Regions from separate parts of the Desulfitobacterium sp. genome, predicted to be linked through region 2. Evidence: riboswitches for the same ligand, from Rfam matches in the RefSeq annotation. Region 2 holds a riboswitch; the other holds the start of a gene.
The links. Region 2 has a riboswitch for glycine ahead of AC1U9U_RS05970 (ACT domain-containing protein). Riboswitches for the same ligand answer to the same signal wherever they lie in the genome.
Positions count from the first base shown of each region.

Region 1: it holds a riboswitch for glycine, as region 2 does, so the genes downstream of both, gcvT (glycine cleavage system aminomethyltransferase GcvT) here and AC1U9U_RS05970 (ACT domain-containing protein) in region 2, are expected to answer to the same signal.

Region 1 covers NZ_CEVWNY010000034.1:8,442-24,114, reverse strand. Annotated here, with positions in the region: partial or broken gene ileS (isoleucine--tRNA ligase) at 1-800, shown strand, start outside; partial or broken gene AC1U9U_RS07410 (sugar diacid recognition domain-containing protein) at 1,109-1,501, shown strand; gene AC1U9U_RS07405 (methyl-accepting chemotaxis protein) at 1,499-1,966, shown strand; glycine riboswitch at 2,077-2,184, shown strand; glycine riboswitch at 2,186-2,262, shown strand; gene gcvT (glycine cleavage system aminomethyltransferase GcvT) at 2,353-3,447, shown strand; gene gcvH (glycine cleavage system protein GcvH) at 3,581-3,964, shown strand; gene gcvPA (aminomethyl-transferring glycine dehydrogenase subunit GcvPA) at 3,967-5,307, shown strand; gene gcvPB (aminomethyl-transferring glycine dehydrogenase subunit GcvPB) at 5,304-6,767, shown strand; gene AC1U9U_RS07380 (phosphate propanoyltransferase) at 7,053-7,634, shown strand; gene AC1U9U_RS07375 (BaiN/RdsA family NAD(P)/FAD-dependent oxidoreductase) at 8,296-9,552, shown strand; gene AC1U9U_RS07370 (1,4-dihydroxy-2-naphthoate polyprenyltransferase) at 9,700-10,626, shown strand; gene AC1U9U_RS07365 (DMT family transporter) at 10,856-11,722, shown strand; gene AC1U9U_RS07360 (sugar phosphate isomerase/epimerase family protein) at 11,883-12,692, shown strand; gene AC1U9U_RS07355 (DUF5665 domain-containing protein) at 12,842-13,192, shown strand; gene AC1U9U_RS07350 (TraR/DksA C4-type zinc finger protein) at 13,212-13,880, shown strand; gene lspA (signal peptidase II) at 13,943-14,452, shown strand; gene AC1U9U_RS07340 (RluA family pseudouridine synthase) at 14,439-15,419, shown strand; gene AC1U9U_RS07335 (uracil-DNA glycosylase) at 15,434-15,673, opposite strand, start outside.
Region 2 covers NZ_CEVWNY010000024.1:2,759-18,431, reverse strand. Annotated here, with positions in the region: partial or broken gene AC1U9U_RS05975 (DUF711 family protein) at 1-892, opposite strand, end outside; gene AC1U9U_RS05970 (ACT domain-containing protein) at 909-1,208, opposite strand; glycine riboswitch at 1,391-1,482, opposite strand; gene AC1U9U_RS05965 (IclR family transcriptional regulator) at 1,814-2,608, opposite strand; gene AC1U9U_RS05960 (MFS transporter) at 2,947-4,185, shown strand; gene AC1U9U_RS05955 (CaiB/BaiF CoA transferase family protein) at 4,313-5,500, shown strand; gene AC1U9U_RS05950 (acyl-CoA dehydrogenase family protein) at 5,529-6,686, shown strand; gene AC1U9U_RS05945 (3-hydroxyacyl-CoA dehydrogenase family protein) at 6,702-7,559, shown strand; gene AC1U9U_RS05940 (enoyl-CoA hydratase-related protein) at 7,571-8,347, shown strand; gene AC1U9U_RS05935 (thiolase family protein) at 8,399-9,595, shown strand; gene AC1U9U_RS05930 (alpha/beta fold hydrolase) at 9,637-10,398, shown strand; gene AC1U9U_RS05925 (hypothetical protein) at 10,478-11,122, opposite strand; gene AC1U9U_RS05920 (hypothetical protein) at 11,238-11,915, opposite strand; gene nrfD (NrfD/PsrC family molybdoenzyme membrane anchor subunit) at 12,054-12,911, opposite strand; gene dsrO (sulfate reduction electron transfer complex DsrMKJOP subunit DsrO) at 12,911-13,546, opposite strand; gene AC1U9U_RS05905 (molybdopterin-dependent oxidoreductase) at 13,573-15,673, opposite strand, start outside.

The DNA of each region.
Region 1 (15,673 bases), on a different contig from region 2:
ACCTTAACGACTTTGATCCGGCTAGGGATCGGGTGGAGTTTAAGAATTTGCCGGAGATTGATCGTTGGGCCTTGCTGCAGCTGGGTAAAGTTATTGACCGGGTTCTTCAAGGCTATGAAAAATACGAATTCCACTGGGTATATCACACTGTTCATAACTTCTGTGCAGTAGAATTAAGTGCCATTTATTTGGATATTGTCAAGGATCGCCTTTATGTGGAAGGGAAAAACTCTACCCTGCGCCGGGCTTCTCAAACTGTGCTTTATCAAGTCCTTCACGCCCTTGTCCGTTTGATTGCTCCGGTATTGACCTTTACCGCCGATGAGATCTGGAGCTATGTTCCCGGCGTTGCCGAAGGCTCCTTAATTCAAACCGAAGAAATGCCAAAGGCTGATCCTGAGTGGATGGATGAAGCTTTGGAACAGAAATGGGATACTTTGCTGGCTGTCCGTTCCGAAGTTACCAGGGCCTTGGAAAAGGCACGCCAGGATAAACTGATCAACCATCCTTTAACTGCCCAAGTAGACCTTTATCCAAATGCGAAACTGGAGGAATTCTTAAAGGGTATTCCTAACTTAGCTGAAATTTTCATTGTTTCCGCGGTTAGGGTTCATAAAGCAGACGAAGAAAAACCGGAGGGAGTCACTCTAGCCGAGACTTTGGAGGGGTTAAGTATCGCTGTAAATTCCGCCGCCGGTGAAAAATGTGAGCGTTGTTGGATCTATGATACAAGAGTCGGTGAAAACCATGACCATCCCAGCTTATGCCCCCGTTGCGCCGGCGTTGTCAGCAATCTTTAACGGATCTTGATATGAATACGGAAATAGTTTTTAATATCACTATGGCTTAAGCGTAGATATTTTTTTAAGGAGTGCTGCAAACTATTTTTCCTAGTAGTAGTATGCAGCCCTCCTTCTTTGTTTAGAAAAACTGAGAAATATAATAGAACTTTTGGAAAAAGTTCATGGACAAGTGCTTAATAAATTAGTATCATAAAAATAATAAGTTGTTTACAAATACAAATTATTCTATAAATAATAAATAAAGAAGAGATTAATGTGATATAGGGTATGGATGTTATCCCAGTGCAGAGGTAGGAGATGAGAGGATGAAGCTCACAGAGGGCATTGCGAATCGCATTGTTGATTTGATTTATTCTGAAAGCGGGTTTCATGGTATCGTATGTGACACAGCAGGGAAAATAATTGCTGATTCGGCAAAGCAACGGGTTGGAATCGTACATAACGGTGCCCAACGCATTATGACAACCTCAATAAACGATATCCGAATTACAGCGGAGGATGAGGCTCAATCCCAAGGAAAGTTAAGAGAGGGACTTAATATTGCTATTACCTATGAGGGTGAAAAGGTGGGGACCTTTGGTGTCGCCGGGCCTCTGGACATAGTCATTCCAGTAGCTAAGGTTGCGGCGGCGATGGTTGCTTCCTTGCTCCGAGATGAGGAACTAAAAGAAATTCTGAAGGAACATGTGTCACGGATGGGTGAGGCCTTGGAACAGGCTGCCGGGGCGATTCAGGAAATGGCGGCCTCTTCTGAGGAAGTAGCCGGTGTAAGTCAGACTGTGGCCACGGAAGCTCAAGATGCTAAAAAGCAAGTCAAGGCTACGGAAGGGGTTCTGGAATTTATCCGCCGTGTCTCCAAGCAAACCAATCTTTTAGGCCTGAATGCAGCGATTGAAGCGGCCAGGGCGGGGGAACATGGTAAGGGGTTTTCGGTGGTAGCCGGGGAAGTTCGTAAACTGGCGGAGGAGAGTAATCGCTCAGCTAATGAAATTAATATTTTGCTAACTAAGTTTCAGAATACCATGGAAGAAGTCGTCAAAGGGGTATTTCAAAACAATGTGATTACCCAAGAACAAGCAAGAGCCACCCAGGAAATTGCTCAGATGGTTGAGGAGCTTCAGCAGGTTGGCAATGAGTTAAATACTCTTGCCAATAAGCTTTAAGATGAAGTTGTCTAAATTGTCCGATTATTAATTATTAGAAATGAGTTATACAATGTAGACGAAAGCCCCTTCCCTGATTATAATAAGATCAGCAAATAAATAATGTTCGAATGATTCCGGTAGGAGAGACCCAAAGTTTTGGGCGCCGAAGGAGAAACTTCCTGGATGTCGCAGATTCAGTAGGGGAAACTCTCAGGCAAAAGTACTGCTGGAAGACGAAACTCTGGAGAGCTTCTCAGATGAGAACACCAAAGGGGTAGCCATAGGGCAAATCTCTCAGGTTAAAGGACAGAGGTAACGCGACGCGTTATTTATCTGTCTTTTTATATTTTCTTTCATGTTTTTTTAAGATTAGTAAATACTGTTATTTTAAGGAGGTGTCCAAAGTGACAGAACTCAAAAGAACACCGCTTTATGAGGAACATCTAAAAGCTGGGGCTAAACTTATTGATTTTGGCGGTTGGGAAATGCCTGTCCAATATGCCGGAGTTATTGAAGAACACAAAACAGTGCGAAACAAAGCAGGGCTTTTTGATGTCTCTCATATGGGCGAAGTGGAGGTGAAGGGAAAGGAGGCCCTTGCCTTTATCCAGTACATATTGACCAATGATATTTCACGAATTCAGGACAATCAAATTCAATATTCCCCCATGTGTTATCCCGATGGGGGAATCGTGGATGACCTGCTGGTTTATCGCTATAACCAGGAACGGTTTTTCATAGTTGTTAATGCTTCTAATGCGGACAAAGATTTTTCTTGGATGCAAGAGCAGGCTGTGAATTATCAAGTACACCTTGAAAATCGCTCCCCTGAGTTTGCCCAATTAGCTCTGCAGGGGCCTTTGGCAGAAAAAATTCTTCAGAAACTTACAACTCTTGATTTAAGCCAAATTAAGTATTACTGGTTTACTCATGGAGAGGTAAATGGAGTTAGCTGCCTGATTTCCCGGACGGGGTACACAGGTGAAGATGGATTTGAACTATATTTTGCCCCGGAAACGGCTCCGGAAATGTGGCGGAAAATCCTTGAGGTAGGGGCAGAGGAGGGTGTGCAACCAATTGGTCTGGGAGCACGGGATACACTGCGCTTTGAAGCCCGCTTACCCCTATACGGCAATGAGCTGGGCCGTGATATTTCACCTCTGGAAGCAGGGTTGGGGGTCTTTGTCAGACTGGATAAGGAGAACTTCATTGGCAAGGAAGCCTTACAAGCTCAGAAGGAAAAGGGAGTACCCCGCAAGTTGGTAGGTCTGGAAATGATCGAACGAGGAATTGCCCGTTCTCATTATCCCTTACACAAGGAGGGGAAGGAAATCGGCTTTGTCACCTCAGGTTCTTTCTCACCGACCCTTAATAAAAATATCGCCTTAGGTCTGATTTCCTCAGAATATGCTCAAATGGGCGAAACCCTCGAAGTGATGATTCGGGGTAAAGCAGTAAAAGCCCAGATTATTCCCTCACAATTCTACAAACGGCACTAGCAGGCCGGAAAGTGAAACAAGGGGACAGTCCCTCTGTTTCAAAAAGCGTTGTCATGCTGAGCGCAGCCAAATGCATCATAAATGAAACAAGGGACCTGTCCCTCTGTTTCAACATATAAGGAGGAAAATTATTATGAATCCAGTGGAATTAAAGTACAACAAATCTCATGAGTGGGCAAAAGTAGAAGGTAACACAGTGACCATAGGAATCACTGATCATGCTCAAGATAGTTTGGGTGATGTGGTTTTTGTGGAATTACCGGATAACGATGCAACTGTAGAAGCGGGACAGGCTTTTGGAACCGTTGAGTCCGTTAAAGCTGTATCGGATATTAATTCCCCGGTAAGTGGTAAAGTGATCGAGTTCAATCAGGAGGTTCTCGATTCACCCGAACTGCTGAATAACGATCCCTACGGTGAGGGCTGGCTGATCAAAATCGAAGCTGACGACCTCAAAGAACTGGATAAATTAATGTCGGCAGCGGAATATGAGGCTTTTGTGGCAGAGGAGGGCTAATGATGAATTATGTGCCGAACACCGTAGACCAGCAAGAACAAATTCTTGCCCGGATAGGAGTCAACTCTTTTGAAGAGCTTTTTGCGGACATCCCGGAAAGCGTTCGGCGCCAAGCCCAATTGAAGATTCGGGAAGGAATGTCGGAGCTCGAATTAGTGAGATATATAGGTGACCTTGCTGCACAGAACAAAACTGTTGAAGAATATACTTCTTATCTGGGAGCGGGGGCTTATGAGCACTTTATTCCCAGCTATGTGGATCAGCTCCTGCTCCGCTCGGAATTCTATACGGCTTATACTCCTTACCAGCCGGAGATCAGCCAGGGAACCCTCCAAGCAATCTATGAATTTCAGACCCTTGTCTGTGAATTAACGGGAATGGATGGTGCCAATGCTTCTATGTATGATGGGGCATCGGCTTTAGCAGAAGCGGCTCTGATGAGCTGTGACGCCACCCGGCGAAAGAAAATCCTAGTCCCCCAGACTATTCATCCCGAATACCGGGAGGTATTGCATACTTATCTCCCGCCTCGCGGAGTGGAAATTGTCGGGATTCCTTATGAAGATGGGGTAGTTAACTTGGAAGCTCTGGAAAAAGAGCTTAATCAAGAGGTTGGGGCGGTTCTGCTGCAAAGTCCTAATTTCTTCGGTTCCATAGAGAAAGCCGAGGAAATTGCCCGGATGGCACATGCTAAGGGTGCTTTAATGGTTATGGTGGTAAACCCCGTTTCCTTAGGACTCCTTAAATCACCGGGGGAATTGGGCGCGGATATCGCTGTCGGTGAGGGGCAGCCCTTTGGCAATCCTCTGAACTACGGAGGCCCCTATCTTGGCTTCTTGGCCTGCCGGGATAAATATCTTCGCCGGATGCCAGGTCGGATTGTGGGAGCGACCAAGGACAAAAACGGCAAGAAGGGCTATGTGCTTACTCTCCAAGCCCGGGAACAGCATATCCGCCGGGAAAAGGCAGCCTCTAATATTTGTTCCAACGAAGCCCTTTGCGCCTTAGCTTTTACTATTCATTTATCTGGTCTGGGGAAAACCGGCCTCAAGGAAATGGCAAAGCTTAATCTGCAAAAGGCTCACTATGCCGCCCAAGAAATTGCGAAAGTTCCCGGGATGAAGCTGGCCTTTACCGGGCCCTTCTTCCACGAATTCGTGATCGCTACGGAAAAAAGCCCCGCCCAAATCAATGAGGAGCTGCTGAAACATCAAATAATTGGTGGCCTCGATCTTTCCCGGTTCTATCCCGAATTGGATCATCATCTTCTTTTCTGTGTAACAGAGACGAAGACTAAAGAAGATATTGATGGGCTAATCGCCAGATTGGGGGAGATTAAATGAAAGCTTTAGAGCCGCTTATCTTTGAATTGAGCCGCGAGGGAAGAACCGGGGTTAGCTTGCCTCCCTGCGATGTACCGGAAGCATCTTTGGAATCCTTAGTGCCGAGAGAATTCTTGAGAGAAAAGGAACCGGAATTGCCCGAAGTCTCCGAAGTGGATGTTGTCCGTCATTTTACAAGGCTTTCTACCTTCAATCATGGGGTCGATTCAGGTTTTTATCCCTTAGGTTCTTGTACTATGAAATATAACCCCAAGGTTAATGAAAAGTTAGCCCGCCTTCCTGGCTTTAGCCAGATCCATCCTTATCAGCCTGAGGAATTAACGCAAGGGGCCTTGGGTTTGATGTACGAGCTTCAGGCCGATCTTAAGGAAATTACCGGTATGGAGGCCTTTACTTTGCAGCCTGCTGCCGGAGCTCATGGAGAAATGACCGGTATCCTTATCATCAAGGCTTATCATGAGCATCGTCTGGACCTTAAACGGACGAAGGTTATCGTTCCGGATTCGGCCCATGGTACTAACCCGGCAACTGCTGCTATGGCTGGGTATGATATCGTGCAGGTTCCCAGCAATGAGCGGGGTGGGGTGGATATAGAGGCTTTGCGTCAAGTTGCCAACGAAGAAGTGGCAGCTTTGATGCTGACCAACCCTAATACCTTAGGTCTTTTTGATGAGAATATCTTAGAAATCGCCAAAATCGTTCATGATGTAGGTGGACTCCTCTATTATGACGGGGCCAATGCCAACGCCATTATGGGGATTGCTCGTCCCGGCGATATGGGCTTTGATGTAATCCATCTTAATTTGCACAAGACCTTTTCTACCCCTCATGGCGGTGGGGGACCGGGAGCAGGTCCTGTGGGAGTCAAGGAGTTTCTTGCTCCTTATCTGCCCAAGCCGGTGGTTGAGCGAACAGATGAGGGAAAATACTTCTTAAATTCCGATCGTCCCCTGTCTATCGGTCGAGTGCGGGCTTTCCAAGCCAACTTCGGGGTACTGGTAAAAGCCCATGCCTATATCAGGGCTCTAGGCGGGGAAGGGTTGACTGCGGCCTCGAAAAATGCTGTGCTCAATGCTAATTTCCTCATGAGTATCTTAAAAGAGCATTATTATTTACCTTATGACCGCATTTGCATGCATGAATTCATCATCACCCCAAAAAACCTTAAGTCCTTTGGTGTTCATACCCTGGATATCGCCAAAAGGTTAATGGATTATGGCTATCATCCACCGACTATCTACTTCCCTCTCATTGTCGAAGAGGCTATGATGATCGAGCCCACTGAGACGGAGAGCTTGGAAACCTTGGAGCAATTTGCGCAAGTCTTGATGCAAATTGCCGAAGAGGCAAGGTCTGATGTAGAAAAGGTGAAGAACGCTCCCCACAGCACTCTGGTCACTCGCTTAGATGAAACCGGGGCTGCTCGTAAGCCGGATCTCCGTTGGCGAAAGGCTGATTGAACGGACAAGAAATCTCCTCTCCTTATATTTTGTCGGGAGGGGAGATTTTTTTGGCTGTATAGTGAAAGTATCTCTTTTTATCAGAAGTAGAAATCTTTCGTAGGCGGATAATTTTTATTAGTTCTCATGTCCCTGAATACTTTGGGATATGCTAAGCAAAGATAAAGAATAGTTCTAACTCAAAGTAGTAATATTCAGACACAGATTTTTGGCGAATTATGGAGTATAATTAGTTAATGTGTGCTAGAGATAAAGTAAACTAAACCAAACCAGGAGGTAATTATAATGAATACCTTTAAAGTGCCGGTCGGAATTTCCAATCGTCATGTCCATCTCACCGAAGAACATATCGGCATCTTATTTGGGGCAGGCCATCAACTAACTAAAACTAAGGATCTATCCCAACCCGGTCAATTTGCCTGTGAAGAAAGTGTAACCTTAGTTGGACCTAAGGGATCTATGCCTAATGTGCGTGTTCTGGGACCGGCACGGAAAGCCACTCAAATCGAGCTGGCCGCCACTGATACCTTTAAGCTAGGCGTTAAGCCCCCTGTACGGGATTCGGGAGATATCGCCGGGACTCCGGGAATGGAACTTGTGGGCCCGGCAGGCAAAGTACAAGTTGATGCCGGAACCATTATTGCTGCCCGTCATATTCATATGACCCCGGAAGATGCCGAAAAATATGGCCTAAACGACGGTGATCATGTAAAAGTTCAGGTTACCGGACCGCGTGCCGGGGTCTTTGAGCGGGTCTTGATTCGGGTAAACCCCAATTATGCTCTGGACATGCATGTGGACACCGATGAGGGCAATGCTTTCGGTCTTAAAAATGGCGATTTACTGGACGTTATCATCGAAAAGTAAAACAAATTGCGCTATTGCAGCAATCGTAGCCATAAGTACTGAAAATAAATTATAGAACTCTAGGGAGTTCATGAGGGAAGGTTGACCGGATGGGAGACCTTCCCTTTTACTTTTTTGTGCGGATGTCGAATTATGAGGGGGGTCTGACACTCTTAAGATTCGACAAATAAGAGAAGCCTGGTCGCTCTTTCAGAGTGGCTAGGCTTCCTCGCGTTAATTGCTCTTATCAATAAATTAATAATATCCAAATAATTAGAAAATTGTGGTATAATCGCATTGTACAACTAATAGGGCTAGGTGGGCGGTCGATCCTCCATGAAAGGAGGTGAGGCTTATGAGTACGTATGAAGCATTGATGTATGCTGTGGCATTCGCGACTTTAATTGTATTAATAATTAACGGAATGCAAAAGAGCAAGTAGCCCATCCCTAGCAAGAGAGCTATTTGCTCCGACCTTAAATTGCCGCTCACTGCGGCTAGTTGTACAGCCGGGATGTTAGCGTCATCCCGGTTTTTATTTATATGCTATTTCTATATGTATTATACGATAATAAGCTATTAATATCAAGTTGACTGCTTTGTTCGTTAGTGTCAAGATTAGTCTTGCAAGAGAAAATAGTGTATCATAGAAGCAATGTTATTTTGGCTAATTCTAAGGGGGATGCCAATGCCGGAAGGTAAGAAGCTTAAGATCATCATCATCGGGGGAGGAGCGGCCGGTCTTTTTGCCGCGGTGATTGCCGGCCGTGCCGGAGCGGAGGTTACGATTCTAGAGAGGAATCAACGGGTCGGTAAGAAAATCTTAACCACAGGCAATGGGCGTTGTAATTTAACTAATACGGATCTGCACATTTCCCATTATCATGGCCAAACCCCCAAATTTGCTTATAGTGCTTTGCAAGCCTTTGATAATTTCCAAGCTATTGAGTTTTTCGAGGAGCTGGGAATTACCCATAAAGTAGAAGATGAAGGGAGGTTTTTTCCTTTTTCCAATCAAGCCTCCAGTGTCTTAGATGTCCTGCGTTATGAAGTGGAACGTTTGGGTATCGAGACGGTCCTGGAGTCCGAGGTAAAAGAAATTGTTAAGCTGGCCAAAGGTTTCGAGATATTGGACAAGAGTGGGAATAAGTATTCCGCTGATCGGGTTATTTTGGCTGCGGGAGGAAAGGCAGCTCCTAATTTAGGTTCCAATGGCAGCGGCTATGCTTTAGCAGAAAAACTGGGGCATCGGCTAGTGGAACCTTTTCCGGCCTTAGTGCAACTGAAGCTGGCAGAACCCTTTCTCAAACAGATCAAAGGGATTAAATTTGACGGAGCAGCGGAAATTTTGCATAAAGGAAAAACCTTGGCTCAAGCTCAGGGGGAAATTTTATTTACTGATTACGGGATATCGGGACCGCCAATTTTTCAATTAAGTCGTACTGCTGCCGAGTATCTTAAGAAGAACCGGGAAGTTTGGCTTAAAGTAGTAATGATCCCTACATGGTCTAAAGAAAAACTCGGTGAACACCTTAGAAAACGCCGGCAGGATCATCCGGAGAAAAGTGTGCACTTTAGTTTTGTGGGCTTTATCAATAAGCAACTGGCAGCGGTAGTATTAAAACAGGTAGGTATCGAAGATATCAATAAGCCGGTTTCCGCGTTAACGAGCCGGGAAAAGGAGGGTATACTTCACCTTCTGCAAGACTGGCGTTTCCAAGTGACCGGAACCAATAGCTGGACTGCTGCTCAAGTCACCGCGGGAGGAATCGATGTCCGGGATATTAACCCCGCTACAATGGAATCGAAGCTTGTACCGGGGCTGTATTTTGCCGGTGAGATTTTAGATATTGACGGGGACTGTGGGGGCTATAACCTGCAGTGGGCTTGGTCTTCGGGATATGTAGCCGGTAAAAATGCTGGGGGCGCGTGCGTATGATCGTTGAGTCAATTGCAGATCCTGACCTTTACGCTCCAGTTCAATCTAATGCCTTTTAGCTAATTCGATCTTTATTGTGAAGAGAGAACTGGATATAATAAAGATATTATGTTAAAAAGAAAAGATAGACAATAAGAGGAGAGAACTATGAGTACTAATTTTAAGGATAGCTCACCGCCTAAGGAGCATAGCTGGAAGGTTTGGTGGGAATTGATACGGCCACATACTTTGACGGCCGCCATTGTACCGGTTCTGCTGGGATCAATCTTGGCACTGCTGGAAGGTAAAAAGCATCTATTGCTTTTTGCGGCGATGATGATTGCCAGCATCCTTATTCAAGCAGCTACGAACTTATTTAATGAGTATTACGATTACAAACGGGGGCTGGATACGGAAAAGTCGGTGGGAATTGGCGGCGGTATTGTGCGCCATGGCATGTCACCCCGTTTTATCATGACCTTAGCCTTGATAATGTATGGTATCTCGGTATTATTGGGTGTCTACATCTGTGCCTCCTCTTCATGGTGGCTGGCGGTGGTTGGCTCATTTTGTATGTTAATGGGTTACCTCTATACGGGGGGGCCTTTTCCGATTTCCTATACACCTTTAGGAGAACTGTTTTCCGGCTTATTCATGGGCTTCTTGATTATTCTAATTGCTTTTTTCATTCAGACCGGCTATGTTTCAAGCACTGCTGTATTAGTTGCCGTTCCCAGCGGTATCCTTGTCGGTCTGATTAACCTAAGCAACAATCTCCGTGATCGGGATGGGGATAAAGCTAATGGACGGAAAACAATTCCGGTCGTTCTTGGACCGGAAAGGGCTATTACTTTTATGGGGGTTATGTTCGGCAGCGCTTATCTGTGGTTAGTTGGTCTTGTAGTTGCCGGAATTATTACCCCCTGGGCTCTTATCGCTTTATTCAGCATACCGAAAGCCATTCAAGCTACCAAGGGATTCGTTGGCAAGACAGAGCCCATCACGATGATGCCGGCAATGAAAGCTTCCGGGCAGACTAATACCTTTTTCGGGTTGCTTTTAGCCTTGGGCTTATTGATCGGTTATTTAACGTAGAATTAACTGGGAGCTTCCTTATAACTTAGATAAAACCCGCTTTTGGCGGGTTTACGTTTATTTTTTCAGACTTCCATATATATATACGATGGAAGAATTATATCGGGTCAAGATACTTCGCTAATCGCTCAGCATGACAAATGGCAAAACTATTAGTCATCCTGAGCATGTGGGTCGGATCTTCTACTTGGATGTTATAAGTCCGCGGTGAATGGAGGAGACAGCGGGAATGAGTGGGAAACTAAAGCTGGTTACTGCCATGTTGATCTTCGGCAGTATCGGCGTTTTTGTCAAAAACACAAATCTTTCTGCTAGTGAAATAGCATTTATACGAGGTGTTATTGGCAGTATTTTTTTATTCGGTATTAGTTTTATCCTTAAAAGCAAGATCTCCCTACGCAGGCTAAAGGAAAATGCCCTGCTGCTGATCCTTTCCGGTGCGGCGATTGGTTTTAATTGGATCTTGCTTTTTGAAGCCTATAATTATACTACGGTTCCTAATGCCACCTTGAGTTATTATTTTGCACCGATTTTTGTTATGGCCTTGGCTCCTTTTTTGCTTAAGGAAAAGCTTAGTCCGGTTAAGGTCGCCTCAATACTTATGGCTATGTTTGGGTTGGTGCTAATTATCTATAGCGGCGGGGACAATCTGGGAAGTGGTTATGATCATACTAAAGGGATATTGTTAGGTCTTGCCGCGGCAGCTCTTTATGCCGGTGTCATTATCATGAATAAGTTTATCAAGAACCTTTCCGGCTACGAAACAACCTTAGTACAACTGGTTATGGCGGCTCTAGTAATTTTACCTTATACCCTGAGCCAAACGGGTGCTTTTCAAGGATGGAATTCCTCATCGTTATTGTTTGTTCTTATCTTAGGTATTGTTCATACAGGAATTGCTTACTTCTTATATTTTTCAGCGGTTAAAGAACTAAAGGGGCAAACCATAGCTGTCTTAAGCTACATTGATCCTATCTCGGCGGTGGTTTTCGCGGCAATATTTTTGGGGGAAGGCATGAATCCGCTGCAAATCTTCGGCGGGTTATTGATCCTGGGCTCAACCTTTATGAGTGAACGAATCGGGGAGGCAAAATAGTAATGGGTCAAGATGCTTCACTGCGTTCAGCATGACATTCTGCTAGTGTCATCCTGAGTGCAAGCGAAGGATCTTTTGCGGGTTAGTATAGTGACAAAAGGTTTTATTACTAGTGTAGGATAACCGATTATTGGAGTGGATTAAAAGAGGAGGGAAGTGGATGAGTAATAGTATTGAGGCATTGGGCATCTTTGCCTGGTTTGGTTTTGTCCTTCCGTTTGAAGAACGAATCAACTTGATACGCGAAGCCGGCTTTGCAGGCACTTCTCTTTGGTGGGAGGATGAATTTGATCCTTTTCCTATGCCAAAGGAAAAAATGCCGGCATATGTAAGGGAAAAAGGCTTAATCCTGGAGAATATCCATGTACCTTGGTGTGATTCCAACCATTTATGGTCGGAAAATGATTCATTAAGAAAGGCAATCGTTGCTCAGCATACTCAATGGCTCTACGATTGCGCAAAGTTTGAGATCCCGATTTTGGTCATGCACCTCTGCGATGGGGAAAATCCTCCGGTTTTTAATCAATACGGGGTAGAAAGCTTGGGAGGGCTGGTCTGCCTTGCGGAGAAGCTGGGGGTCAAAATAGCCATGGAGAATACCCGGCGGCTCGAACTAGTATCCTCTGTTCTCCAAAATATCTCTTCAGACGCGTTGGGTTTTTGCTTTGACAGCTCACATCACCGACTCACCAATCAGGAAGACTTTCAGATTCTTGAAGTATATGGTGAGCGTTTATTAGCCACCCACCTATCGGATAACGACGGACTGGTTGATCGGCACTGGCTGCCCGGTCAGGGTAGTATTGATTGGTCGGGGTTAGTTAGTAATTTGCCCTGCTCCTATAAGGGATTTTTGACATTGGAAGCATATCCCAACCAGCTGGAAGCCCAAGGTTCGCCACGGGAGTTTTTGGCAAGGGCTTATGAGAGCATAAAAGGCATCCACAATCAAGTTAATAAAAGCCGTTAATAATATTAACCATAAGGCAGTTATAGCTCGGAAAGCTATGGCTGCTTTTTTACGCTATTCGGAAGGTATTTTTATTGTTTGCCGGGGAAAACTGAATTCTGAAGCCATTGGCGAGGTGAAAAGTATTGACACCCTCAAATAAGGAAAAAATGTTTGTCGAGAATATTCATGAAGATAATCATAAGGCTAACCGTGAGGACAAGGAGATTAATCAGTCCTTGGATTGGCAGGAATTGCAGGACAAGGTGACTCAGCTTTATTTAGTCATGGAAAGGATTAATCTTACGGATTATATTGCTTACCTCAATAATCCCCGCAGGCTTCTTTGGCTTAATTTCGGGGTTGGGCTGGTGAAGGGATTGGGGGGTGCTATCGGGGCCACGGTTCTTTTAGGCCTTTTAGTAATGTTTTTAAAGAATTTAGTCCTTCTAAATCTTCCCGTCATCGGCGGAGTTATTGGGGAAATCGTCAAAATTGTCAATGCCCATAACGGGTACTAGAGCAAGGAGGAGGCTCAACATGGAAGATGCCAAATATGCAAAGCTAGTTGAACAACTGAAGAAAGATAAGCAGGATGCCATGGAAACTTCCCGAGAATTGATTTCTGGGGATATGCGTGATTCTATTTCGGAGTTATCCTTAATCGATAACCACCCTGCCGATATTGCCACAGAAGTATATGAACGTTCAAGGGATGTAGCGATTCAGGATCGCCTTAAGCATCGAACCGATGCTATTGATTCCGCCCTTCAACGCTATGAAGAAGGCAAGTATGGTATTTGTGAGCGCTGCCAAAAGGAAATTCCCCTGGAGCGCTTAGAAGCTTTGCCCTATACTACGGTCTGTACTGCATGCAGCCGTTTAGAAGAAAAAGAGGAACAGCATAGTTTGCATCGTGATCCGGTAGAGGACGAGAATCTCAATATGCCTTTTTCAAGGACCTTTAACGATGGAACTGATCGGGTCGAATTTGATGGGGAGGATGCTTGGCAAGCGGTAGCCAGTTTTGGGACTTCTGATTCGCTGCAAGATCTCGGGACTAATCGTGATGTTAGTGATCCCAATGAACTTTATGAAGATGGCGACGAAGTGATCGGAGCGGTTCAAGCAGTGGAAACCCTTGAGGTTGAAGTGGAGCCAGGTTTCGGCAACACTGTATACTACGGAAGAAAACACGGTCGTACCTAAGATTGCTCATCCCTGCTTTTCTGTGATAAGATAAGATGAACTAGAAGTGGGGAGGGTATCGCTTGTTAATATGGCTAACCATGGCCGGGGTTTGGATTATCGATCGGGTAATTAAGGTATTAATTCAAGATAATTTTTTCCTCGGTGAGTCTGTAGTTATTTTACCGAAAGTACTTCATTTAACCTATGTCTTAAATCCAGGAGCCGCTTTTGGCTTATTACCCGGTCGATCTCGGATTTTTATCCTTACGGCCATTATTGTCCTGGTGGGTATTGTTATTGCCCAATATAAGATCCCTCGCGGAGAATGGTTAACCCGTTTGAGTCTGGGGCTAATCGGTGGTGGAGCTCTTGGGAATTTTTATGATCGATTGTTTATTGGCAAAGTAGTAGATTATTTCGATTTTCAAATCTGGCCTTTTGTCTTTAATTTTGCCGACAGTGCTATTGTGGTCGGGGTTGGCTTGATGATGTTGCATATATTTGTTCAGGACCACAGGGAACGGAAGCTCAATGATAAAAATAGTGGGGAAAGAAATGGAACGGGGATAGATAGGTTTGAAAAAGACTAACGAAGCTTTGCTTGTTGAAGAACAAGAATTGGAATACGAACCGGAGGAGGAAGGGGAGGTTAGGCTGGAGCTGGAACTTCCCGAAGGGACCCGCTTGGATGTGGGTGTTACCGAGATGGTGGAAAAGAGCCGGGCCTATGTCCAAGGTCTGATCTCTAAAGGCCATATTTTGGTTAATGGTGCAGTGAAAAAGTCTAATTATAAGATTCGCCAAGGGGACCGGATTCAGGTGGTACTGCCACCGCCGGAAGAGCTAAAGGTTGAAGCTGAGGCAATACCTTTGGATATTATTTATGAGGATGATGATCTCTTAGTGGTCAACAAACCACAGGGAATGGTTGTTCACCCCGCTCCGGGAGCTTGGACCGGTACTTTGGTTAATGCCCTTCTCCATCATTGTCAAAATCTTTCCGGGATTAACGGTGTACTTAGGCCGGGTATCGTTCATCGAATCGATAAGGATACTTCCGGTCTTTTAGTAGTGGCTAAAAATGATTTGGCCCATCATGGTTTAGCAGAGCAGATCAAAGCTCATAGCATGACCAGGCGCTATCAGGCAATTGTTCACGGAGTGATTTTTGAACCTTCCGGCACAGTAGATGCTCCCATTGGCCGGGACCCAAGCGATCGCAAAAAAATGGCGGTGGTTTTTCGCAACTCTAAAGACGCCGTAACTCATTATGAAGTCCTAGAGCGATTTCGGGATTTTACTTTCCTTCAAGCTCGCCTCGAAACGGGAAGAACCCATCAGATTCGCGTTCATATGGCTTATCTTAAGCATCCTGTCCTGGGAGACCCCTTATACGGACCAAGGAGGAACCCCTTTGAGCTACAAGCACAGATGCTCCATGCCCTGCTCTTAGGTTTTAAGCACCCAAGAACAGAAGAATATTTGGAGTTCAGCGCCTCACCTCCGGAAACTTTCCAAAAGGTTTTAGAAGCTATTCGTTGTCAGGAACTAGGGTAGCTTGAAATAAGTGTCTAATTAATATCTTCGATCTGCCAATCAATGGGTTTCTCCCCTTGGGATACTAAAATATTATTGACCTTAGAGAATGGTCTGCTGCCGAAAAATCCGGCATAGGCAGAGAGAGGGCTGGGATGAACAGATTTAATAATAAAATGTTGGGGATTCTTGATAATATTTTCCTTAGCTTGAGCATTTTTCCCCCAAAGGATAAACACTACGGGCTCCTTGCGCTGATTCAAGAGGGTGATCAC
Region 2 (15,673 bases):
AAGCCCATATTCTCTATGATTTCCGCTACACTATCTCCAACCGCCGGCGTGGGAGCAAGGGACAGATCCACGATACCAAAAGGTACCTTCAACTCTTTTGAAGCCTCGCGACCGATCAATTCACCCATCCGGGTAATTTTAAAAGCCGTTCGCTTAATTAGATTAGCCAGCTCCCCCAAATCCGCTTGGGGGTTCTTCTTTACAGCATGAGCGACAACACCGGGGCCGCTAACCCCACATTGATCACTGTTTCCGGCTCGCCCACTCCATGGAAGGACCCGGCCATAAAGGGATTATCCTCCGGAGCATTGCAAAAGACTACTAATTTTGCTGCAGCGATTCCATCCTGCTCCGCAGTTCGGCGGGCACACTCCAGGATCACTTCACCCATTTTTAGAACTGCATCCATATTGATGCCGGACTTGGTGCAGCCTATATTTACTGAGGAACAGACCATATCCGTTTCGGATAATGCTTGTGGTATCGCCTCAATCAAGGCCCGGTCCCCTTTGGTCAAGCCTTTTTGAACAAGGGCGGAAAATCCCCCCAAGAAATTGACTCCTACTGCCTTAGCTGCCTTATCTAGGGACTTAGCCAATCTAACCATTTCCTCAGGATTAAAGTTGGAACCTAAGAGAGCAACCGGTGTTACGGAAACCCTTTTGTTAACAATAGGAATCCCATAACGGGAGGCAAGACCCTCCCCTACCTTTACCAAGTGCTCGGCTTTGCGGGTGATTTTATCATAAATTTTTTGCTCTACTTGCCGGATATCATCTCCGGCACAATCCAGCAAGCTGATTCCCATGGTAATTGTACGGATATCCAGGTTCTCATTTTCCACCATCTCGATGGTTTGCAGAATTTCATGAGGTGCGATATGCATTTTCATAATTAATTCGACCTCCTTATATCCGATGCATGAAGGAGAAGATATCTTCATGCTGGACATTGACCCTCAAGCCCCGGGCTTCTCCCTCATTTTGCAATTGCTTGGTGAGATCCCCTAAAGAAATGGTGGCTTGGGTCACATCTACGATCATGATCATGGTGAAGAATCCTTGCAGGATAGTCTGGCTAAGATCGAGTACATTGATAGACTTCTCCGCCAAACGCCCGGTCAGCCAAGCGATAATTCCGATCTGGTCCTTACCTAAAATAGAGATGATCACGCGATTGGAGGTTTCGTTAGCATTTTCAAAGTTCATTTTCCTTACCCCTTTTCTTTTCTTAATTCTTTTCATTTTTCCCGCAATGAGTAAATTATAAGATCCTTCACGCATTCCTCCAGGAAATAAAAAAGAGTCAAATTAAGCTTGACTCCGGCGAACGAAATTTTAGGCGAATCTTTGTAGCCATATGTCATTCATCATGGCATACATTCAACACGCTTAAATTCTCTGTCCTTTTGCCTGAGAGATTGAACAGTTTTAGCTGTCTTGCCCCTTCGGCGTCCTTGCGGAACTCTCCAGAGTCCTGTCCTTTTCCAGTCGGCCATGGCTTAACATACCTCCTGAAAAGATCATCCAGCCTTATTAACTTCTAAAGTATTATATACACAATCTTGGGGAGTTGTAAACTCTAGAATGAACCTTCTGTTTATTTTTAAAGAAAAGGGACGTCACAAAACTACTTTTTTGAACTATTCTGATCGCTTTGCAATAGCCCTGCTCTCATTTAAGCAGGAGTAAGTCATTACATCTTTCTTTTATCCGATTTGTCCTAAAGAGCTAGTTATAGGAACTTTGCTAAGATTCACAAAATATCGAGATAAGTTCTTCAAGTTTAGCCTGAATTAAAAAAAATAGCCCGTTTATAGATTTTTGGGCATACGACCGCCTATCAATCTCGTTATTTTTTTAGCTGCTTCGACTACTTGCTTAGCACAATGATCCTTGGAAGGAGAATTTAATTGTTGGGATAGGCCGACACAGCCTACCACGAAAACTATATCCATATTCTCGTTAAAAATCGGCGCAGAAATGCCGTATACGCCTACTGTATGCTCATCGAAACTTTCCGCATAACCGTGTTGGCGTACTTTCGCTAACTCCAATTTGAACTGTTTTAAATTTGTAATTGACTTACTGGTAAATTGCTTAAAGCCAATTTTTTTAATACGCTGCTCCGCTTCCGCTTGGTCTAAAAAGGCTAAATAACATTTGCCAAAAGAAGCACTTGTCAACGGAAAGTGTTGCCCGACATTAACAGTTACTCTAACGGGAAAATTGGGCTCCTCTTTGGCTACGTACATTAGCTTATAGTCCGCAATGGGTTCCAATAATACACAGGTTTGTTCTGTTTCAGCACAAAGCCATTTTAATATTGGTTTTATCATGTCTAAATAATTGGTGAATTCTGAAGCCCTTGAACCCAGCACTATGAGATAAGAGCCAAGGCTATATTTTTTTGTCTCCTGCTCATAAAAAACGAAGTGATAGTCCTCTAGAACCTTTAAAATCCGGTGACAGGTGCTTTTATTAATTTCTAAATTCTTGGCAATTTCCGATAATGTACTGTTTTTATATTTATATCGACTGAGATACTCAAGAATCCGGATTGCTGCTTGAACAGCTGGAACCTCGGATCGTTGCTTGGCAACTTCCATATTCTTTTCCTCCTAATTGTTGGGAGATTTTTAGACCAATTATAAACCGAGTAATCCATGTAAGCAATAGAATTATTCCGAAATAAAATTAATCTTCGGAAAATTCAGAAAGTGTATTGACTAAAAAAAGTTTTGTGTATATCATTGTTCAAATTGAGGAATATCGTTCCATATACGGAACAATATCCAAATTGAACTTTATCCGGAAAGAGGTGATATTAACCAAGCACTTACCCCTTTATAGATAGTATAAAATTGAGGAATTATCTAAAGAGAAAAAAGAGTGGAAATCATGAGGGATTAGGAGTGAACTATAAAGAAATTGAGGAGGTTACTTTATGGTGCAAGCCAACAATAGGACTAACAAAATATGGATTTTGGTCTTTATCTCTTCCTTCATTGGTTTATTGGTAGATGGGATGGATTTACAATTTCTATCTTTAAGTTTAACCCATTTAATGAGCGATTTTCAGATCACTAAAACCCAAGCCGGTGCACTCAGTACTTATTCCTTAATAGGGATGGCTATTGGTGGTTTTTTCGGTGGCTGGTTAGCTGACCGTATAGGCCGGGTAAAAACTGTTGCCTGGACCATTATTGTCTTTTCAATCGGTACATTTATTCTTGCCTTCACGCAAACTTACTGGCAATTTGCCATTGTTCGCTTCATCTCTGCATTAGGCTTAGGGGCAGAATATGTGGTGTGCAACACCCTAATGTCGGAATACGTGCCAACAGAAAAAAGAACAACCATACTTGGTACTGTTCAAGCCGGTTGGTCAGTCGGTTACTTGGTTGCCGCCTTATTGGCAGGTGCCATTCTCCCAAGCTACGGTTGGCGTCCGCTATTCATGATAGCCTTGGCGCCAGTCATCTTGGCCATTATTATGAGGCGTTTTATACCCGAACCCGCGGGATGGCAAACAGCGACCAAGGAATCGGTAGTTAGACGGCGGGGCGAATGGAAGACAATCCTTACTGACCGTAAGATACTCGTACCCTTCCTCATTTGGAGCCTTACTTCTACCTTCTTGCAGTTTGGTTATTATGGCGTAGGTTCCTGGCTACCAACTTACTTAGTCAGTGAATTAAACTTTAACTTTAAAACTATGACAAGTTACTTAGTTGGAACATATACCGCTATGATTATTGGCAAAATGGTAACCGGTTGGTTAGCTGATAAGCTCGGTCGGAAAGCAATGTATGTAACAGGTGGCCTGCTCACAGCATTATTCTTACCCTTTATTATTCTCTACCATACTCCTGGTAACATTGTCCTCCTGCTTACAATTTTCGGGTTCTTATATGGTATGCCTTACGCCGTAAATGCAACATTCATGACGGAAAGCTTTGCTACTGATGTTAGGGGGACAGCCGTAGGTGGTGCTTATAATATCGGAAGAGCAGGTGCAGCGATGGCACCGGTGATTATTGGCATGGTTGCTGAAACACATTCAATCGGTTTTGGACTTGGGCTCTTGGGTATATCGTATGCCTTAACAGGTATAATCCCTGCATTATTCGTTAAAGAAAAAATGTATAACCCTTATTCTACAGAGCAAAAACCAGCAATGTAAAAAAGTTGACTTTTGGAAGTGGGTCAACCTACCCACTTCCAAAATACTATATATTTTTTTAAACTTAACGTTCCATTAACGGGATTACGTTCCGATTATGATAATTACTGTTTTGGGGAGGAGAAATATGAATGGACCGCTCGAAGGAATAAAGGTTTTAGAACTTTCGCGCACTTTGGCCGGGCCCTATGGCAGCATGCTGCTGGCAGATATGGGGGCAGATGTGCTCAAGGTAGAACAACCAGGACTTGGCGATGAGACAAGAAGCTATGTTCCTCCTACTCAGGGGGGCGAAAGTTGCTACTTTATGAGTCTGAATAAGAACAAGCGGGCAATGACCTTAAACCTTAAAACTAAAGAAGGTCAGGAAATCGTCAAAAAGCTTGTGCTTGAAGCGGATGTATTAATTGAAAACTTTCGCAATGGGACTATGGAGAAATTCGGCTTAGGTTATGAAGAATTAAAAAAAATCAATCCAAGACTTGTTTATTGTGCCGTGAGCGGTTATGGAAGAACAGGTCCAATGGCGGATGAACCGGCCTATGACCTCGTTTTACAAGCCTTTGGCGGGTTAATGAGTGTCACCGGCGAACCAGACCGTCCCCCGGTTAGGGTTGGTTTCTCAATTGTAGACCTTACGACGGGTCTATATGCTGCTCTCGGTGTGATGATGGCCCTTTGGGCTAGAGAAAAAACAGGCGAGGGCCAATATGTCGAAGCTTCACTTCTGGAATCGATCGTTTCTCTGCAAGTCTACTTAGCACAAGGTGTATTGGCCACAGGCAAATCCCCGCAAAGAATGGGCTCAGGACATCCTAGCCTGGCTCCATATAATGCAATTGAAACCAAAGATGGTTATGCCATTATTGCGGTTCCCAATGACTGGCTTTGGCGGAAAATGTGTGATGCAATTGGCCTGGACGAACTTAAAGAGCATCCTAAGTTTGCCCTTAATGCCGATAGGGTAAAAAATCGAACTGAACTCATTTTTCGGATGACAGAAGTGACAAAAACCCTTACGACCAAGGAACTCACCGAAAAGCTAAAGCAAGCCGGTGTTCCAGGAGGTCCCATTAACGATATCGCCCGGGTTTTACAAGAACCTCAAGTAGTGCATCGAGGAATGATTCAGGAGATAGAACATCCCACGGTTGGCATGTTAAAGGTATTAGGAATTCCTTACACCCTTTCGGATACTCCTGGTTCGGTCAGAATAGCTCCCCCTTTGTTGGGACAACACACTAATGAAGTTTTGAAGCATTTGGGCTACAGTATGAGTGGCATTGAGACTTTAAGGGAAAAGGGAATTATTTAGCACGTAGGAATAGAGGGGAGAAAAGATTATGGATTTTAGTATTGATCAAGATTTAGAGCTAATTGTTAGAACGGTTAAGGATTTTGTAGATAATGAAGTTGATTTAGTTGCCCAGAAAATAGATGAAGAAGACCTGATTCCTGGGAACATTATCGAAACCTCAAAGGATATGGGGTTGTTTGGCTTAAGCATTCCTGAAGAATATGGCGGCACCGGGATGGATATGGTTAGTAAATGTTTAATATTTGAACAACTAGGCAGAACAGCGAATGGGTTCACGACCTTAATTGGCGCCCACAACGGTATCGGGACTGTTGGGATTGTTGAAATGGGCAATGAGGCACAAAAGAAGAAATACCTGCCTGATTTAGCGGCTGGGGATAAAATTGGTGCCTTTGCTTTGACTGAACCCGGAGCCGGTTCAGAAGCTTCGAATCTTAAGACAACCGCGGTGCGTAAGGGGGATAAGTACATCCTCAACGGAACAAAACACTTCATTACAAATGCAACTGAAGCCTCGGTATTTACTGTAATGGCAGCAACCGATAAGTCTATGGGGGCTAAAGGAATTACCTCCTTTATCGTGGAAAAAGACTTCCCCGGATTTAGCATTGGTACTGTAGAACGTAAGATGGGCTTAAGAGGATCACATACGGCAGAGATCATTTTTGAAGACTGCGAAGTTCCTGCGGAAAATATCTTGGGTCAGGAAGGTAAGGGATATGTCAATGCCCTAAAAATCTTAGCGAACGGCCGGGCAGGGATGGCAGCTAGAAATCTCGGTTCTATGCAGAAGTTGCTGGAACTTAGCACTATATACGCTCAACAAAGGGTACAGTTCGGTAAAATGATTGCTTCTTTCCAAGCTATTTCACATATGTTAGCCGATATGGAGGTCGATATTCAGGCGACGAGGGCACTAACCTATAAGGTAGCATGGATGGTTGATCAGGGAATGAAAGTAATTAAGGACGCCGCTACCGTAAAATACTTTGCATCCGAAGCCTATTGCCGTGTTGCGGATAAGGCGTTGCAAATTTTTGGCGGCATGGGATATATGAAGGATTTTCCACTCGAACGGTATTATCGCGATGCTCGGATTACCAGAATTTATGAAGGCACTTCCGAAATTCAAAAGAACATCATCAGTGCCCAGTTATTAAAAGAATATGAGTATATTCAATAGGAGGAGTGTATAAAAATGAATGTAAATAAAGTTGCTGTTATTGGTTCCGGAACAATGGGCAGAGGAATTGCACATGTTTGCGCTCTTGGTGGTTTTGACGTTAACATGCAGGATGTTAGTGAAGAGGTCTTGGCTAACGCCTTAAAAATAATTGAAGGTAATATGCAAAAGGGTGTTGAACGCGGTAAAGTAACACCCGAAGCAAAAGAAGCGGCTTTAGCTCATATCCATTGCGTAACCGACTTAAAAGAAGCAGTTAAAGATGTAGACTTAGTAATTGAGGCAGTACCCGAGATTACAGAATTAAAGTTGGAGATTTTTGCAAAGTTAGATTCCTTTTGTCCAGCTCACACAATTCTCGCCACCAATACCTCAGCGAAGAGCATCACAGAAATTGCCGCTGCTACAAAAAGGCCTGAGAAAGTTATTGGCCTCCACTTCTTCAACCCGGTACACATGATGAAATTGGTCGAAATTATCTGTGCTCTGGAAACATCAGCGGAAACCTATGAAATTTCGGCCGCTGCTTGCCATCAAATGGGTAAGGAAACGGTAAAGATCAATGAATATCCCGGTTTTGTTACATCGAGAATCAACGCCATGATCGGCAATGAAGCCTTCATTATGCTTGAGCAAGGACTTGGTACGCCGGAAGATATCGATAAAGCCATTAAACTCGGTTTAAATCATCCCATGGGGCCTTTTGAAATGGTTGATCTCATAGGATTAGATGTTCGCTTAAAGATTTTAGAGTATCTTCACCAAACGCTCGGCGAAAAGTATAAACCCGCTCCGCTAATGGTCAAGTATGTAAATGCCGGTCGTTTAGGACGTAAAGTTGGGAAAGGCGTTTACGACTATACAGATAAATAGGGGGTATGATCGTGGAATTCCAAAATCTTATCCTTGAGGTTGATCAAGGGATTGGGATAGTGACTATTAATCGCCCTGCCGTACGGAATGCCCTAGATCGGCAGACAGTTAGGGATATAGATGAAGTCATCAAATGGGTCGAAAATGAAGAGTCAATTCAGGTGGTCATCTTTACAGGCGGCGGAGAAAAGGCCTTTGTCGCCGGAGCCGATATAGCTGCCCTAAAAGAACGTACAATTTTAGAAACATATCTCAACGAAAATCAATTTGTCCTCAATCGTTTAGCATCAATGGAAAAAGTCACGATTGCAGCGATTAATGGTGTTGCCTTAGGCGGGGGATGTGAGCTTGCCTTAGCATGTGACCTGCGCATTGCAGCGGAAAATGCTAAACTTGGACAACCGGAACTAAATCTTGGAATTTTACCCGGAGCAGGTGGTACACAGCGCTTGACTCGCTTAGTAGGAATAGGAAAAGCCAAGGAACTTATTCTTACCGGCTCAATAATTGATGCCGCTGAGGCTTTGCGTATTGGGCTTGTAAATAAGGTTGTGGCAAGAGGAGAATCACTTAATGCGGCTAAGGACATGGCAAAATCGATTCTGCAAAAAGGCCCGCTCGCAGTTCGTTTTGCAAAAGCGGTCATCAACGCCGGCAGTAATACAGACCTAAATTCAGGCTTATATATGGAGAGACTTGCCCAGACAGTGGTGTTTGGGACAGAGGACCATAATGAGGGCCTGAGTGCCTTTTTAGAAAAAAGATCACCCAATTATATGGGAAGATAATAATAATCCTTAACCCCGTAGAGTAAGAGCTGAATATAAGGAGGAATCCACTTGAAGGATGTCGTAATTGTATCTGCAGCTCGTACCGCTGTAGGACGAATTGGAGGAGCACTTAAGGATATTTTGCCGGAGGATTTAGCTGCTTTTGTAATTAGAGAAGCTATAAAACGAACCGGTAAAGATATCGGTAACGATATAGAAGAAGTAATATTCGGCCATGGTAAGCAGAGTGCCGATAATCCAAATATTGCCCGTTTGAGCGCACTTAAAGCAGGGCTGGCTGTGGAAGTTCCGGGTTATACAGTGCACCGGCAGTGCGGGTCTGGACTTCAGGCTATTCTGAATGGTTCACACCAAATTGCTCTGGGGTTGAATAATATTCTAATCGCCGGTGGAGTCGAGTCGATGAGTACAGCACCCTACTATAGCCGTCAAATACGTTACGGTGCCAAAGCAGGAAATATTTTATTTCTTGACCCTAATACAGAAAGCCAGCCCCGTTCGCAACCTTCAGAAATCTACGGGGAGCTGACAATGGGGATGACGGCTGAGAATTTAGCGGTTAAATATAATATCAGCAGGCAAGAACAAGATGAATTTGCTTTACAGAGTCAAGAAAGAGCGTTTGCCGCAATTGAATCCGGTAAATTCAAGGATGAGATTGTTCCTTTTCCAGTACCTCAGCGCAAAGGGCAAGCCGCCTATTTTTCCGTCGATGAACATCCCCGAAGAACAACTATGGAAGCATTATCCGACTTAAAACCAGCTTTCAAACAGGATGGCACTGTAACCGCCGGAAATTCTTCCGGCCGCAATGATGGCGCGTCCGCGTTAGTCTTGATGTCCGCTGATAAAGCCCAAACTTTGGGAATTAAGCCTTTGGCCCGAATTGTTTCGGAAGGGGTTTCAGGTGTTTCGCCGGACCTTATGGGCATCGGCCCTGTAGAAGCTACTCGGCAGGCTTTGGCTAGAGCGGGCCTTACGCTGGATGATCTTGATCTAATTGAATTAAATGAGGCATTTGCTGCTCAATCTTTAGCTGTATTAAAGGAACTGGGTTTAGGTACCGATAAGGTTAATGTTAACGGGGGAGCTATCGCCCTCGGCCATCCTATTGGCAATTCGGGAACTCGTATAGTCGTTACCCTTTTACATGAGATAAAACGCCGTTATGCCCGGTATGGATTGGCAACCCTTTGCATTGCCGGAGGTCAAGGTCTGGCAATGATTATCGAGAATATTGAGTAATTATTTGTCTTTAAAAATGCTCCATAAACAAGGAGAGAAAAATGCCGTATATTGAAGTTCAAGGAAAAAATATTTATTACCAGCAAAAAAATATATATATGCCAGATAGACCAACCATCCTATTTGTGCATGGTGCTGGAGGAACCGGAGGCAGATGGGCAAATCAACTATCCGGTATCAAGGATTATCATCTGATAGCTCTCGATCTTCCTGGTCATGGACTTTCGAAAGGTGAAGCATTTAATTCCATACAGGCCTATAAAGAATGCATATGGGAATTTGTCCAAGCGATAGAACTGGAGTCTTTTGTCATAACCGGGCATTCCATGGGTGGCGCGATTGTAATGGAGTTCGCCTTAACCTATCCGGATTGTCTAAAAGGCTTGATAATTGTTGACAGCGGCGGGAGGTTGAGGGTGAACCCGGCAACACTAGAAAGTTTGTCTCGGGGAGAACATCCTCTAGAGAATATAAAATATAGTTATTCTCCTAAGACTGATCCAGCGATCTTGGAGCGGGCGGCCGCAGAAATGAAAACTGTCCCAACTCAGGTTTTATTGGCAGATTTTCAGGCCTGTAATAACTTTAATTTAATGGATAACGTTCAAAAAATTACTCTGCCTACTTTGGTTCTTTGCGGAGAGGAGGACCGAATGACGCCGATTAAGTATTCTGAATATCTTTCTCACCAAATGCCTCAGTCATTGCTCATTCGCATTCCAGATGCAGGCCATATGTCTATGATCGAACAACCGGAAGCAGTCAATAAGGCGATAATCGATTTCATGCATACTCTAACCTAAAGCATTTTGACGATACTTGTGCATACACGACACCAACAGCCAAAACGCACCCTAAAAGGGTGCGTTTTGTGGTTAAGTTTTAGTCTAGGTAATTAGACCGGGTCAGCCGTATCATCTCCACCTTGGAATCCGGTTTGACATTCTTATTGAGAAGTTGGTCATCATTCTTATCATAATCAAAAATCATGACTAAATCCTCTTCAAGTTGGTAAAAGCCTTCCAGAGGTCCGTCTCCATGTCTGCTTTCAAAAGACTTATATCTCTTACCATATTGTTGGGAAATCTTTTCGGCAGTGTCCCCTACTTTGATACCAAGATTAGTGGGAAAATCACCTGCTACCGTATCAATCTCAAGAACTTTACCTGAGTCCTTGCCGACAACAAATTTAATACCTTTAGTATACTCTCGACTGTACCAGGCTTCCGGAAAATGGCCGGGTTCTTCATAAAGAGTCTCTTTGTAATCTTTGCCCAAGATCTGTTCCACTTGGCTAAAGGGATCTCCCAGATGAATTTTCCCCAGACTTGCCCGCTGATCATCCTTGTTGTCTTGCTCATTTCCCGGAGTCGGCTGACCTTGGTCTGTGTTACCTGGTATATTCGTTTCTACTTGCTGACCCGGTTTATCCAGATTCATATTCTTATCTTGATTCTGGGTCCCACTCGCCCCGCATCCTGAGAGTAAGAGCACAGAAGCAAAAATAATGCATAATTTTTTCTTCAAACTTTTTCACCTCAAATACATCTTTCTAAAAGAGAGTATCCCCATTAAAAGTTTCTATTACTCTTTTCGATTAGGCAAAGTTACCAAATAATACTTCTATCCAGCCCACCGAATATTATTTACTCTTAGAACGCAACCCCTTTAGACCAACAACTCCGACACCAAGAACAGCCACAGCACCGATACCGTAGAGTAGTGCATTACTAGTTTTTTCGTTTCCGGCCTCAGCTCCTTTGCTATCCTCCGCGGAAGTAATGCTGATCTCCGCAGTTTTATCAACATCATCGGAAACCACATTAGCCTTAACCTCACCATCACTCTCCACATCTGAAGCAGGCAATTCAGCCCTTAAGAGAGCCGGCTCCGCCCTACCGATATCTGCGGCTAAAGTTGATGCGAGCTGCCCTTCAACCACTTTCACTTTTTCCTTGCCAAACATGCTGTAAAGGTATTCGGCACTTTGGTCACTATATGGCTGGATGCCAATCTCTACATAATCCTTCATCGGTCCCGTATGCGTCACGGAAAATCCTTGATCGGCAAACTCGCCCCGGTGTTGTTCAAATACAAATTGGTCAATTTGCTGTTGTAATTTAAGCAGGTCGGGATCGATTTCCTGACCGGGGTAAGCAGGACTTGAAACAGGCGCATCCGGAGCCACCATGATGCTGGCAACAGTTAATGAACTATCATTAGCCTTTTCCGCTATCAAACTATCACTTGCGTATACCGCACTTGCTGAACCAAGAGTTAAGCACACGCCGAGAATAAGTGTTTTTGCTAATTTAAACATTAAAAGTCCCCTCCGTTATGTGTTTTGAATCTGAGTAATAATTTAGACTGGATACCCATCTTGTTAGCTAACTGTCTTATTAGACGCAAGGGGATGTCTAATTCTGACGTTGTTTACTTTCCAACTTATGGGGCTACATTAGATAAACGGGACAAATGCTCCTGCAAAAACTATTGAATACCGTAACGCAATTCCTCCAACAAGAAGTGCAAGGGCACAAATCAACAAGATACCTTCTTTATGAGTATGAACAAATGTTTCGAGCAGCAAAGGCAGCAACAGCCCCACGCCAATAACTAACCCCCAAAACGGAAGTGCGAGAAATCCTTTGATAAGAAACGCGACACTACTTGCTGCCGCTCCACCTTCTAGATTTGAAAGATAAAGAATTAAGCTGAGCATGATTAGCTCACCAAGTATCAGACCAATATCGAGTTTAACAATTGAACTTAGGGTATGGGTAATTTGTTCCTTGTTAATTTTTTTAGTTACGATAAGGATAAGGAGTACAAAGCCAATTCCCGAGGATAGAGCTGAGGCCAAGAATAGTATCGGGAGAAGAATAGGGTTATTCCAGAACGGAATCGCTTTAACCACTCCTAACAAAAGCCCGGTGTAGGTTGCTGTTCCTATCGCCAGACAAAAACCTATCCAATCTAAGTAACCGGGTGAGTTCTTTTTGCGGTATAGATTTTGAATTATTTGCATCAAACCTAATACTAAGAATAGAGATAGGATAATCGTCCCAATCGAGATCATTGAGGAAAATGGTCTAAGTACGGCTAAGGGGGCCGCCAAAGGTCTTCCTAAATCAAGCAGTAAAAAGCCCGTTCCCACGGCAACGCAAGCAGGACCCCAGAAATACCCAATATTCTGTAGGGAGGTGTCTTTACGCAATAATTTATTCCCAATGGCAATCAGGTAAATCCCAGCTCCCGTCCCCGCCAAAAAGAGATACCAAACGACAAGATCATGCCACACTTGTTGAGGATGCATCAGCCGTCCACCCCTTCCGCTGTTTTATAATCAGGTATATAATACACGGTCGGACCGGTTCCCTGATCCTTTGCAAGCTGAAAGGTTTCATACTCACGTAAGAGGGTAGAGATTTTGCTTTGGGGATTATCTAAGTCCCCAAAAATTCGGGCACCCCCCGGACAGCTGACAGTACAGGCTGGATCTAATCCTTGGTCTACCCGTTCATAACAAAAATTACACTTCCCCGGAGTTCCCTTTAGATGTTGCTTATATCCTTGTTGCTCATAAGGTGTTAGACCATATTCGTGGAAATATCCTTCCGACTTCTTATTAAAGCTTCTTGCTTGATATGGACAAGCTACCACGCAGTACTGGCAGCCAATGCATATCTTCTGGTTTACCGTGACAATACCATCCGGGCGTTTAGCTGTCGCACCGGTAGGGCAGACCTGTAAGCAAGGGGGGTTTGAGCAATGATTGCATAGAACTGGGGTAAAGGACATCCGTGCCTCCGGATAATCTCCTTTTTCTTTTACAATTACCCGGTTCCAAGTCACTCCTTTGGGGGTTGCATGCTCAGCTTTACACGCCATAACGCAGGCGAAACAGCCGACACATCGTCTTAAGTCAATCAGCATTCCATAGCGAGCCATTATGTTTCCCTCCATTTACTTTGGCGTTATACCTTCCGGATTTTTACTTTAACATCTCGATCAAGGTTGATTTTCAAGGGGCTGAAAAGTTCTTCCGAAAGCTTGAGCAAGTCACCAAAGGCAGGACCTCGTTTAGTTTCAGGGTTAAAGTTAGACGCCCGAATCCCATAAGCGCCGGCAATGCCAAGGACTTCCTTATGAATAAGATGGGTGGTTTTCACTTTTCCCTCTATCTTTCCCCCCATAAAGGATTCAATCTCAATAATGTCCCCATCCTTCAAATCTCGTTCTTCGGCAGTAAGCGCATTGATCATTATATTTAGGGAGTAGGGATCTTGATCTTCAGTAAGTTCCATAAGCCAGCCGTTGCCAATATTACAGGCGAAATGATGCTGCATATTTTTATAATTGATGCAATAAAGGTCAAATTCCTGCGCAGCTTTATGTTCCGGATGGGGTTCCCAATATGGAAGAGGTGTAAACTGCTTTAAAACAGAGTCATTACCTGGCTTACGAACTATTCCTTTTCCCGCGAATTCCTTTGCCAACCGAATTCGATGAGAGGCGAATTCTTCAAGGTAAATGGGAAGTCTTGCTTGTGGGTATTTACTATAGCCATAGTAGTTTTTTATATCATATATATCATAAGCCGCAATTCCGTTCTTCTTAAACCAATCAAGATCGTATTGACCGCCGGTTTTTGCAAGACACATTAATTCCGTGACTTGCTCCCATGTATACGTCTTGGTCGTGTCAAGTTGGTAATCACCCTTTAACCCTAAGCTTGAGTTGAGCCGCGCCAGCACACCGTCTTTGCCTCTTAGAATACCTAATGCTTCACTCAGTTCAAGAATGATTTGATTGCCTTCTTTTGTATTATAAATTGGTTTTTCTAAAACCGGTTGCTGAAGAGCCCAACCGTAATTCCCCTTTTCTTGGAACACATCGGTGAAGGATGTTCTAGGGACATAACTACTTAATCCATAACGTTCCAGCCAACTGCTCTCAGGTAATAAAATATCGGCAAATTCAGTGGGCTCATCAAACTCATAAGAAATTGCAAACGTGAACGGAAAGCTCTTCATGATCGCATTGACACGTTCAAAGTCTCCCAGCAGGGATTGGGGATTTCCTCCCCACATTCCCAGAACCTCCGGAGTATAGTCGAATCCATGGGATTTGGGATCTGATAAGGTCAGCCAGGCTAAGCCTGTAGAAGATCCCGGTATTGGTGAGTGTTCAACCAAAGAAAGATGATCAGGATTCTTCTTAAGAGGAACATAGGCGAATTCCTCAGAAGTGGTAACCCCATCGACGGGATTGATTTTATAAGATGGTATCCCTGCACTTTTCGCCGAACCAGGAACTTCTGCCGCTCCCACGATAAGAGACAAAATTTTGGCGGCATGAACAACCATATAATTATCAACATGGCATTTTGAGCCTTGCTCGGATATTATCGCTACCGGCCGATACGGATAAGTCAGATCTCCTAAGGTTATGGTGTTTCCGATTTCGGCATGTTCGACCCATTCTTTTGCCAGGCGACGTACGGTAGCTGCTGAGATACCCGTAATTTCTGCTCCTTTTTCCGGTGTGTAATCTTTAACGTGCTCTTTTAGTGAACAAAAGGCAGTTCTACAGCTTTTCCCATCAACTGTAAACGTCCCATCCAGGGCCGGTTTTTGAACAGTTGGATCATCAAAGGCTTTTGCCTGTTGATCGGCAAGATCCCAGATAAGAGGTTTGCCAAGCTTTAAGCCGCGCACTTCGTCCTCATGCTGCTCGTCATTACGCAAGTATAAATTATCTTCTCCCACTAAGTACGGTGAATTGGTCCTTTTTAACAAGTACTCCTGGTCATAGGTTGCCAACTCATTAAGAATGACGTTTATCATCGACAACAAAAAATAACCTGTTGTTCCTGGCACAATCGGAACCCATTCATCCGTTTTTGCCAGAGACGGACTTAGAATAGGGGTAACGTTAACGACTTTGAGCCCCCGAATTCGGGCATCGACAAAGGCATTAACCTCTTCGCTGTTTCCTTTACCACCTTGTTGAGAGTTAGCGCCTAAATTAAGAAAGTATTTACAGTACAGTAAATCAGCCCTTGCCTGACCTGCA